DNA from 2 places in the Solibacillus sp. FSL W8-0372 genome. Region 1 is predicted to be linked to the other one. Evidence: riboswitches for the same ligand, from Rfam matches in the RefSeq annotation. Region 1 holds a riboswitch; the other holds the start of a gene.

Region 1 (5,507 bases):
AATCTTCTACATATGCTCGTTTACCGTTATGTGCGCCTCCGAGTATAATGAACATCTTGCACCTCCTATAAAGTCTTCAATCGAACCCCAGCTAAGCGTATAAATTGTTCGGTGGTTGGCAATCGTTTGCTGAAACGTCTGCTCCGTAATACCGTATTTCGCAAGCAGTATCCGAATGACACCACCATGAATGATTAATGTATATTCTTTCTCTTGTTGTACAATTTCATGAACACCCGTTAAAACACGCTGTTGAAACTGTAATAAGTGCTCCCCGTTAGGAATTGGCGTATTTACCGGATCATCAATCCATGCCCTGTAAGTGGGGTTATGTTCTAATTGCTCATATGTACACATTTCAAAATCCCCGAAATGCAGTTCCCTTAAATTTTTGTTTTGATAATATGAAGCATGTGGAAAATAGCATTGAGCTGTTTCACGGCAACGCAATAAATCACTTCCAAATACTTCATTTGTATGGATTGGCATCTGTGCTTGAACCAACTTTAATATCGGTTCATCTGTCCAGCCTATATATTTTTTCTCTATATTCGCTTTTGTCTTTTCATGACGAATTAAATGCAAAGTAACACCGTCAGCCATAGCACAACCTCCACCCCTTCTCCTAAAGCACCGAGTAAATCACCGCTCATCCCGCCAAAATGCTTTTGCGACCATTTCCGGTAAAAGAAAATCGATAGCAACATAACAATAACTAAAATAAATAAGCTGTAAATCGAAAAATAAATCCATGCCACCATAAATACTATAGAAAAAACGCTTATGATTAGCATCAATTTCTTTGGAATGATAATGGATTTAAAATAAGCTGCGAGCCCTGTCTGCTTGGCCGTTTGCATCGTTAAAAAGTAAATGAGCGTCCCTAAACGGGCAATAAAAGGAATAAAAATAATAAAGGGAATAATCTCCTCATGACCATTTAAAAGCATTTCATAAATAACACCGACTTTTAACAGCAATAAGCAAAAAACACTGATGACACCGAAAGCACCTGTACGCGGATCATCCAAAATTTCCAATCGTTTTTCTTTTTCACCATAGGAAAAAAAGGCGTCGCTCATATCTATCCAGCCATCTAAATGCAGACCGCCTGTTAGAATAATGAACATAATTACAATTAAAATCGCCAATAGTAGACTCGAAATGTCACTATAACTTGAGATGATAAAAATGCCACCACTTATTATTGAACCGATGAGTAAACCAACAATCGGTAAGAAGGCGTACATCCATGTAACCGACTTGGCATTCATATCAAGCTGCTTCTTAATTGGGATTGCCGAGAAAAATTGCCATGCTAATAAAAATCCTGTAAAGCTGTTTTTCAACTTGCCCACTCCTTACTTCCACCGCTGTACAAGCTGATATTGTACTTCATATGCTTCATCGCTATGTTGGACAATCCACTGATGAAGTTTTCCCAACAGTTTACGATATAAATTTACCTCATCATAATGTGAAGGCAATTCGTCTAACACTTCATTTGATACAACTATTATTGTAGCACCTTGCTGATGCCAAGCTAGCAATTGCTTTTGCAGCGATTCAATACAATCATTGATATATTCGCTATTTTTGCCTTCTGCTTCATAATTGAAAAGTACATTTGAAAGCCAGGTTGTCACACATTCAAAAAGCACGACTGCCTCTTTTGAAAGCTGTTGAATTGTTAAAGGAATCTGTACTTGCATTTCCACCGTGTCCCAGTTAGCGTTTTGGTTTTGACGGTCCCGCTGATGACGGACAATCCGTTTTTTCATTTCATCATCAAACGATACTCCCGTAGCGACATAGTAAAGCGACTTATTTTCGCCTAACTGCCTCGCATAGTTCTCTGCAAAAGCACTTTTACCGCTGCGTACACCACCTGTTATAAAAATCAATCGTATGCCTCCTTTCCAGTTCAAAAAGAACATGCCCAACTAAGGCATGTTCTTCTATTCTATAACTATTTAAACAGCTCTGGGTATACTGATTGTGCCATAATTTCAACGGCTTCACCAATACGCGGTCCAGGACGTGACATGATATCTCCGTCCACTAAGTAAACTGCCCGCTCCTTGACTGCTTGTATTTTATTCCAGCCTGTGCGTCCTAAAATTTCTTCAACCGCATTTTCCATATAAGTTGCAGGTGAAATAATAATTTCGGGATTGCGAGTAATAACATCCTCTTCTGTCACACTAATCCAGCTCGTCTGATCAGCATAGATATTTTCGATATTCGCATAATCCATTATTTCTTGCTGGAAAGTACTGTTGCCGGTTGTCCAAAGATCCGGAGCTGGGGACACTTCGTAATACACTTTTTTCTTCGTATCGACTGTTGCTGTTTTTTCTTGTACTGTCTTAATTTGTGCTTTAATATCGGCTACAACTTCTTCACCTTTTTCTTCGATACCCATTACTTCAGACAACTGAATAATATCTGAGTAAACATCATCGAATGTCGTGGCAGAAGCAATAACAAATACTTTCAGACCCGCATCTTCCAGTTGAGCAATTTGTGCTTCCTCCCCAATTGTATATGCCACAACTACATCCGGATTCAATTCCAAAATTCGTTCTGCATTAATGGCTGTAGACGTTGAAACACGTTCAATTTTTTGTGCGGCTTCCGGATATGTATCAAAGTCCGTTGCACCAATAATTTGTTCACCTACCCCTAGTTCAAACAAAATTTCTGTATTGCTTGGCTGTAATGAAATAATCGTTTCCGGGACTTCATCAAATGTTACCTCAACACCACGGTCATCGACAACTGTATAAGGAGCGCCATCATTTTTGGATGCAGCTTGCTCCTCATTTTGAACGTCCATATCTGTTTTTTCCTCATCTGATCCACATGCTGCTAATAATAAAGTTGCTGCTAAAGCAACTACCCATTTGTTATTCAATTTCATTTGTTGTAACTCCTTTTTTCTTTTTTGTTGGATAAGATTTTGAGATGAATGGAATTTCTTCTTGATGATGCTGTTGATTCATATAGACCGCCATGACAAAAAATACATTGGCAAGCAGCCCGAGAAAATCAAACAGAATTTTATCCACTTCTCTTTCTTCGCTTACTTTATGTAATGCTCTGTAAGACTTTTTCGCCTCACTGCGGCAAATATGAAGTCTTGCGGCACTTTCGATTCCTTGTGGCAAGACAAACTGCTGAATCGTTTCCCCGACTTCACTTACATAAAAATCGTATCGATCGCTTAACCATTTTAAATCTTCTGATGTAATGGCTAATTTACCGCGGACCGAACCATTGGCATGATAGGCTAATGGTTGAATTTCCTTTAAATCTTCAAGCACAATCTGACCTAATACATCATCGACTAATGTTGGAAATACTGCGCCGATTCGTGTTGTTAAAGAATCTGTCCGAATCTCGTAGTCAACACAGCTTGATTTTTCCCGCATAAACGGATAGCAGGAATAACGAATATCCTTTTTCATAAAGTTCTCCTCACTTCAAGTTGTACCTCCTCGCAATTATTGAGTGAACGAAAAAAAGCCACCCATAAGAAAATGGATGGCTTCAAAAATCAATAAAAGGGTGCAAAACGCTCATTCGATCAGTGATTGCCGTACATTCTCTTTAATTCCGAAGAGGGATGTTACGATAAGAAAAAGATTGGTCTCCTGGCTCTGCGTTTCACTTTACTCATAAGTACCTTCCCGCTATATTAGCAGTGGTATTACACTTATTTTCATCAACGCTTACAGTTACGGATATAGCTTCGGATTTACACCGAATTCCCATTTATGCATCATGCATCTTTTTCCTGCAAATCTATTCAATTTGTCTTTATCACTTTAGCATATAAAAAACTTTATGCAAACTAAATTTTATAAACATTCAGGACATTTGCCATAAATCTCAAATTTATGCGCTTCTACAGTATACCCCGGCAACTTTTCACCAAGCATTTCCATTGGACAGACGGACAGCTCTTTTACTTTACCGCAATCACGGCAAATAAAATGATGATGATGGTGGTCTGATTCACAATGCATGCGGAAATTGCGCTCGCCGTTTAATTCCGTTTCTTCCAAAATATCAAGCTCAACAAAAGTCGCTAAGTTACGGTAGATCGTATCGAAGCTCATCCCAGGGAAATCCTTTTTCAATACTGACAGCAAATCACGGGCAGTCAAATATTTATCAGTAGCTGCAAACATATCCAAAATCAATTCTCTTTTATCGGTCTTTTTATAGCCGTTTTCCTTTAATATTTCCCACGCGCGCGTTGCATTCACAGTACTTCTTCCCCTTTCGATTTAATCGATACTTTTAACACAATTTTTTTGATAAATATAACTAACAATAAAATAATGATTGACGTGACAACAATTGTTCCACCAGGTGCTAAGTTTAAGTAAAATGCAGAAATCAATCCAATAATTACTGCCAGTTCTCCAAATACAATGGCCAAAATAATGGCTTCTTTAAATCCACGGGCCAACCGCATTGCAGCAGCTACCGGTAATGTCATTAGGCTTGAGACAAGTAGAATTCCTACGATACGCATACTTGCGGCAATGACTAATGCGACGACAACCATAAACAATAGATGAATCCACTTTGCAGGTAAGCCACTCGCTTTAGCATATTCTTCGTCAAACGATAAAACAAAGAGCTCTTTAAAAAACAGAACTAAAAATAATACGACAACGACTGCAATCGCCATCACTACATACAAATCCTGGCGCGATACAGCGGAAACTGAGCCGAATAAATAACTCATCAGATCCGTATTAAAGCCACTTGCCAATGAAATTAAAATCGCGCTAATTCCGATACCACCTGACATAATAATCGGAATTGCAAGTTCTTCATAATGTTTATACAGTCGACGTAAACGCTCAATCAATATCGAGCCACTTACAGATGCCACAATACCTAGATAAATAGGGTTTAGCAATGCCAGCCCTGCAAATGACTGACTTAAGTATAGACTTCCGGCAATACCGGCAAGTGTTACATGTGATAAAGCATCTGCTATTAACGACAATCGACGAACAACGATGAACACTCCAAGAAGCGGTGCAATCACGCCAATAATCAATCCCGAGAAAAAGGCATTTTGTAAAAATTCATAGTTTAATATTGCTTCTATCATAATGGCGGTCTACTCCTTAATGAATCTTTCGAACAGAGTGACCATTCCAGCTAGCGATCTGTTCTTCCGAAATTGTATCAAAATCATTTTTATATCCGTGGAAATGGATCGATTGATTTAGGCATGCTACATGACTGACACGATCCGAAACTGTATCAACATCATGCGTAACTAAAATCATCGTCATATTGTGATGCTTATTCAAGTGTGCAAGCATATCATAGAATGCCTGCACATTTTCGCGGTCAATTCCAACTGTAGGTTCATCTAATATAAGGAGCTTAGGGTCTGACACTAAAGCACGTGCGATAAATACACGCTGCTGTTGGCCACCGGAAAGCTGCCCAATATTACGCTTCAAATATTTTTC
Region 2 (5,507 bases), 160 kb from region 1:
TGGATTATTCTTAAATGCTTCATAATCTATATAGGGGAGAAGACTATTTGAATTAGTTCCCCCAATAGAGGACATGACCATTTTAATGGAAGAATCCCGCAGTAATATATTCAATTCTTCTGCCCGTTCTTTTGGAGTACCTGAACGATAGCCATGTTGTTTTCCTGTTAGATTCCCCTCAATAATATGAAATCCTTTTGATTGTAAAAATTCTTTTCCACGAATGTAGCGTTGTTTCGCTGTAGCAGTCGCTGGAGCGGACGGAGAAAAAATACCAATTGTATCTCCTGATTTTAGCGGTCGGAACATGGTAATCACCTAATTTTCCTAGTATTTTTAAGATATCTAACTTTATTTGTTAAAATTATACAATATAATAACCGACAAAATGGGAAAGAATAATTAATATTTTTGGTAATAGGTATTTAAGAATAGAGAGGTGAGCAGCTAGTTTTCACGATTAGCTTCAATGGAAAAACTACAGGGAATTTATGAACATGCTGCACAGATGACGGCTAAAGGGAAGGTTGCGACATATATCCCGGCTCTTGCTACGGCCGATCCGAATGCTTTTGCTGTCAGTTTAGTATCAATGGAAGAAAAGGTCGTTTTTGGGGAATGTACTCAAATTTTTACACTTCAAAGTTTAGTAAAGGTATTTAGTTTTATGGTGGCAATGAATCACTACGGGTCCAAGGAAATTATGCGTTATGTTGATGTTGAACCTACAGGTGATTCCTTTGATTCTATCGTCCGTTTAGAAAGCCACAATAATAAGCCATTTAACCCGATGATTAATGCAGGTGCAATTACAGTAGCCTCTTTATTACCAGGAGAAACAATGTATGAAAAGGTGAAATCAGTAACATTATTTTTAGAGAAAATAATAGGGAAGAAAGTACACATCGACAACGAAGTATATTTATCAGAATATCATGCAGCCGATTATAACCGCGCGATTGCCTATATTTTGCAGGCAAATGGCTTTTTAAAATCAGACGTAGAGGAAGCATTGCAAGTATATTTACAGCTCTGCTCCATATCGGTCAATGTAGAGGATTTAGCGAAAATGGCTCTTTATTTTGCAACCAATGGTGAAAATAGTGCCGCCATTTGCAGTAAAGAAGTGATTCATATTGCTAAAGCATTAATGTTCACTTGCGGGATGTACAATGCATCAGGGAAGTTCGCGGCATTCATTGGATTACCGGCAAAAAGCGGTGTGTCCGGAGCGATAATCGCAGTTGTGAAAAATGGGGCAATTGAGCACCTACAAGGCCCAATTGGAATAGGAATTTATGGTCCTGCAATCGATCAAGTCGGCAATAGTGTTGCTGGCATCGCCTTTTTAACAGAGTTATCAAAGGAATTCGACCTGTTTTGTTTATAAAGAAAAGGAACAGTTTTTAATAATGAATGAGAAACTGTTCCTTGATTTATTTACTTAATAAAAAAATGATAGTTGACGTCTTGTTATTGATGGACCAAGGTGATTTTAATTAATCAGCATCAATAGCTTCAATATCTACCGCTATATAATGCGGCTGTTCATCAATTAAGAATTCAAAATAAATAATATGGCCATTCTCTTTTAGAAACTCCCTTGTCTCTAATGGCAGATTATCTTCATGTTGTACAACCATAGATTGAGTCGCTTCTATTGTTTGCAGAGGCTTCAATTGCCAGCTTCTAAATTCTACAAACTCTCTGCTTAAATAATATGAGTTCAATTCTTTAGGGAAATAGCCGATGTAGGCAATATTTATATGCTGATCGGTTAAATTTCTAACTTGGAATTGAAAGGTCAATCTTTTTTCTAAGTCATTTTCCTCTTCGATTCGAAAAGTTTTTTTCTTAATCGCAATAATTTCCTGTAAAGATTTATTCTCAGTAGGGTTGGTTAGGTTATGTACTCCTGATGCAACTTGTTCATAGAAGGCTTGTTCAGATCCTGAAAAATTTTGTTTTACGCAGCCACTAATACATATACTCAATAGACTTATTAATATAATTTTGGGAATTGAACACTTCAAATAAACTTCCTCTTTTCTATGTAGGATTGCATAGTGTACCAACGGCTAAGTATAATTGCTCGGAAATTAATTACTGGTAATATAACATAGAAAGAAGAATGTTTCAATTATTTGGAAAATGGAACTCATATAGAGTGGAAAAACCACTTTCGTCTATGTAAAGTGGATTTTCCTTTTTTCTATTATTTTTTTTAATGATTTTTCATTTTATAACTTTATTTGCTGTTATCAAAGGCTGACCAATTAATTCGTATTTTACATGTAAATAGGCATAATTGATCTCTTTATATTCTTCAGGAGATTGATTGATTAGTTGATCCGCATATTTTCTTATACTTTCTGAAGCTTCATGCAGATTATTAAATAAGATGAATTCTTTTAATTGGTTAATATAAAAGTCGGTTGTCTTTTGAAAACAGGCAGCCGTAATTTCTTTATAATCATTTGGTGATTGTGCTATGAATTGTTGCGCAATATTTTTAATAGCGTTTGCATTTACCTCTGTTTGATATGTTGAAATTACTTCATTAATCAATTGCTTATATTGAAGTACTTTGTTCAATTGCATATTATATTCCTCCTATAGTCCAAAAAATAGCAACATCGTAATTTGAAGTTGTTGCTAAATGGTCGCTTCATAAAGTGACAAGGAATACAAGAGAAGTTTTCTTTTTCGCAATGAAAACCTTTGTATAATTGTCGCACTATGAGCATGAAGAACATTTACTTTCATACTCTAAACCTCCTATCCGCGTAGGTTACTGGTTTGTACTTGAAAAGGCAGGTCTCCTGGCTTATCATCAACGCTTCTCACACCTTCCCATTTTAGTAATAGTGGTTTATTGTGAGTGGCTCCGAATCACAGTTGCGGGACAGCGACGGATTCACACCGTTCTTCCCTTTTAATTAAATGTTAAATTTAAACCTTTTCCAGTAAAATTTAGTTATTCTTAGATAGCTATTTGTAAACAATAAGGGGAGAGTCATACAAATAGCTATCCTACAATGACTAAATATAAATTTTTCATCTATATGAATTTAAGTTAAGGAAAATAAGAGGAAGTTTTCCGCTTATATGTTGAAAGACCTCAGTTTTAGATGTAAATAAAGGGAGGTTTTCCGGTTATATATTAAAAAAACACTTGTTTTCCTATTTTGGAATGTGATAAGCGGAATTCCTCCGTTTATTAATTCCATAGCTTATCGTCTGACAAAATTTTAATAACAGTAAACCACTAATATTTAAGTGTTTAGTGATTTACTGTATTTTTTTGAAATCAGACAGATAGTACTTGAGCGCGTAGTAGCTTAGCGGCTTCTACCATATTCGTTAATGAAGCAATCGTCTCGGACTCATGGCGTGTTTTTAAACCACAGTCAGGGTTAATCCAAAATTGATCTTTTGGAATAACAGCGAGACTTTCTTCTAATATAGAACTTATCTCTGAGATGCTTGGAACACGGGGGCTATGAATATCATAAACACCTAAACCGATTCCAAGTTCATATGGATGTACTTTTAATGAATCAATTAGCTCTCCATGGCTTCTGGAAGTTTCCAATGAAATTACATCTGCATCCAAAGCGCGGATTGGATCTATAAAATCATTGAATTCGCAATAACACATATGGGTATGAATCTGTGTATCTATCGCCACTTTTGATGTTGCCAGCTTAAACGAATCCACCGCCCATTGTAAATATTCAGCCCAATTTTCCTTACGTAAAGGAAGTCCTTCCCGAAGTGCAGGTTCATCAATTTGGATAATTTTTATGCCCGCATCTTCTAGTGCCTTTACTTCCTGCTGAATTGCTAAACCAAGCTGGAATGCTACTTCTTTTCTTGAGATATCATCGCGAACGAATGACCAATTTAAAATAGTGATAGGTCCAGTAAGCATGCCTTTTACATATTTAGAAGTAAGCTTTTGTGCCTCAACTACCTCTTTAACAGTCATCGCGTGTGTCCATTCAACATCACCGTAAATGATTGGTGGTTTTACGCAACGAGAGCCGTATGATACAACCCAAGCATTTTTCGTAAAGGCAAATCCAGTTAAATGTTCTCCAAAGTATTCCACCATATCTGTTCGTTCAAATTCTCCGTGTACTAATACATCCAATCCAATTTCTTCTTGAATTTGAATCCAACGTGCTGTTTCTTCCTTTACAAATGCCTCGTACTGTTCGTCAGTAATTTCTTTCTTACGCCATGCCGCCCGTGTTTTCTTTACTAGCTGAGATTGAGGAAAGCTGCCGATTGTTGTGGTAGGGTAGTCGGGTAAGTTTAACGATTTCTTTTGCAGTACTTGACGTTCTTTGAATGGAACAGTACGTGTGAAATCTGTATCCTTAATTCCCTTAACTAAATTTTTAACTTGCTCATTTTTTCGTATAGGGTGTGTCGCTAAAGATTCAATTGCTTTAATACTATTTGCGACGATACCTTCTTTAGCCCACGTTCCATGCTGAATATAATTTGTTAAATGTGCAATTTCCCGAATTTTTTCGTCAGCAAAAGCAAGCGCATCGTATAATTCATGTGGAAGATTTTGTTCTGATTTTTTTGTAACAGGGACGTGCTGTAGACTGCAGGAAGAACTAATCCATAAATCATTAACACCACTTAGTTGCTTAACTGTACTTATTGTAGAAACAGCTTCAGCTAAGTTAGCTGACCAAATATCCCGACCATTAATTATGCCGATGCTTAATGTTTTATTTTTAGGAAAACCATGCTGTAGAAGCGATTTCATATTTTCTGTTTTACCATGTACGAAATCTAAGCCAATTCCTGCAACAGGTAGATTACTTAAGCGCTCAAATGAAGTTAGTGCTTCAAAATAAGTTTGAACTAGTATTTTTGCGTGTGGTAGGGCTTCAGTTAATTGTTTATAAACTTCTTCAATTAATAAAATCTCATCTTCCTCGAGGTTTTTAGTGAAAGAAGGTTCTTCAATTTGAATCCAATCAGCACCTGCATCTACAAGCTGCTGGATTACCTGTGCATATAGCGGAATTAACTTTAAAAAGAAGGCTGCACGGCTTTTTTCGTCATATCCCTTTGCTAAATCAACGAAAGTATATGGACCGATAATTGTTGGCTTTCCGATAATACCTAGTTCATTTTTAGCTTCTTCAAATTGTTGGAGAATATAGTTATTTGTTAAGAATAACTCCTGATTTTCATATTTCGGAACAATGTAATGGTAGTTTGTATTAAACCATTTTGTCATTTCGCATGCTATTACTTCGTCAGTACCACGTGCCATTGCATAGTATGTAGTTAACGAAGAAGCATTTGGTAGCACATCATAGCGTTTAGGAATGATGTTAAACATCACCGCTAAATCCAGTACCCGATCGTATTTTGTGAAATCCCCGATAGTAATTAACTGTAGTCCTAAATCCTGTTGGCGTTTTAAACGATTCAGGCGAATGGTTTTTAGCTGTTCTTCGAATACATCTTCTTCT

Evidence for each region. A riboswitch is a leader RNA that binds a small molecule or an ion and turns the genes downstream of it on or off. The one in region 1 is predicted to bind cobalamin.
Region 2: linked by a shared signal. The riboswitch ahead of MKY13_RS06240 (hypothetical protein) and the one ahead of MKY13_RS05390 (hypothetical protein) in region 1 are both predicted to bind cobalamin.

Annotation. Positions count from the first base shown of each region.
Region 1 is NZ_CP150204.1:1,124,014-1,129,520, reverse strand. Features, by position in the region: gene MKY13_RS05415 (adenosylcobinamide kinase) at 1-55, opposite strand, end outside; gene MKY13_RS05410 (histidine phosphatase family protein) at 7-603, opposite strand; gene cobS (adenosylcobinamide-GDP ribazoletransferase) at 576-1,358, opposite strand; gene MKY13_RS05400 (bifunctional adenosylcobinamide kinase/adenosylcobinamide-phosphate guanylyltransferase) at 1,362-1,904, opposite strand; gene MKY13_RS05395 (ABC transporter substrate-binding protein) at 1,970-2,923, opposite strand; gene MKY13_RS05390 (hypothetical protein) at 2,910-3,470, opposite strand; cobalamin riboswitch at 3,629-3,811, opposite strand; gene MKY13_RS05385 (Fur family transcriptional regulator) at 3,864-4,274, opposite strand; gene MKY13_RS05380 (metal ABC transporter permease) at 4,271-5,137, opposite strand; gene MKY13_RS05375 (metal ABC transporter ATP-binding protein) at 5,154-5,507, opposite strand, start outside.
Region 2 is NZ_CP150204.1:1,283,315-1,288,821, forward strand. Features, by position in the region: gene MKY13_RS06225 (S66 peptidase family protein) at 1-315, opposite strand, end outside; gene glsA (glutaminase A) at 470-1,390, shown strand; gene MKY13_RS06235 (hypothetical protein) at 1,500-2,033, opposite strand; gene MKY13_RS06240 (hypothetical protein) at 2,236-2,601, opposite strand; cobalamin riboswitch at 2,795-2,977, opposite strand; gene metE (5-methyltetrahydropteroyltriglutamate--homocysteine S-methyltransferase) at 3,311-5,507, opposite strand, start outside.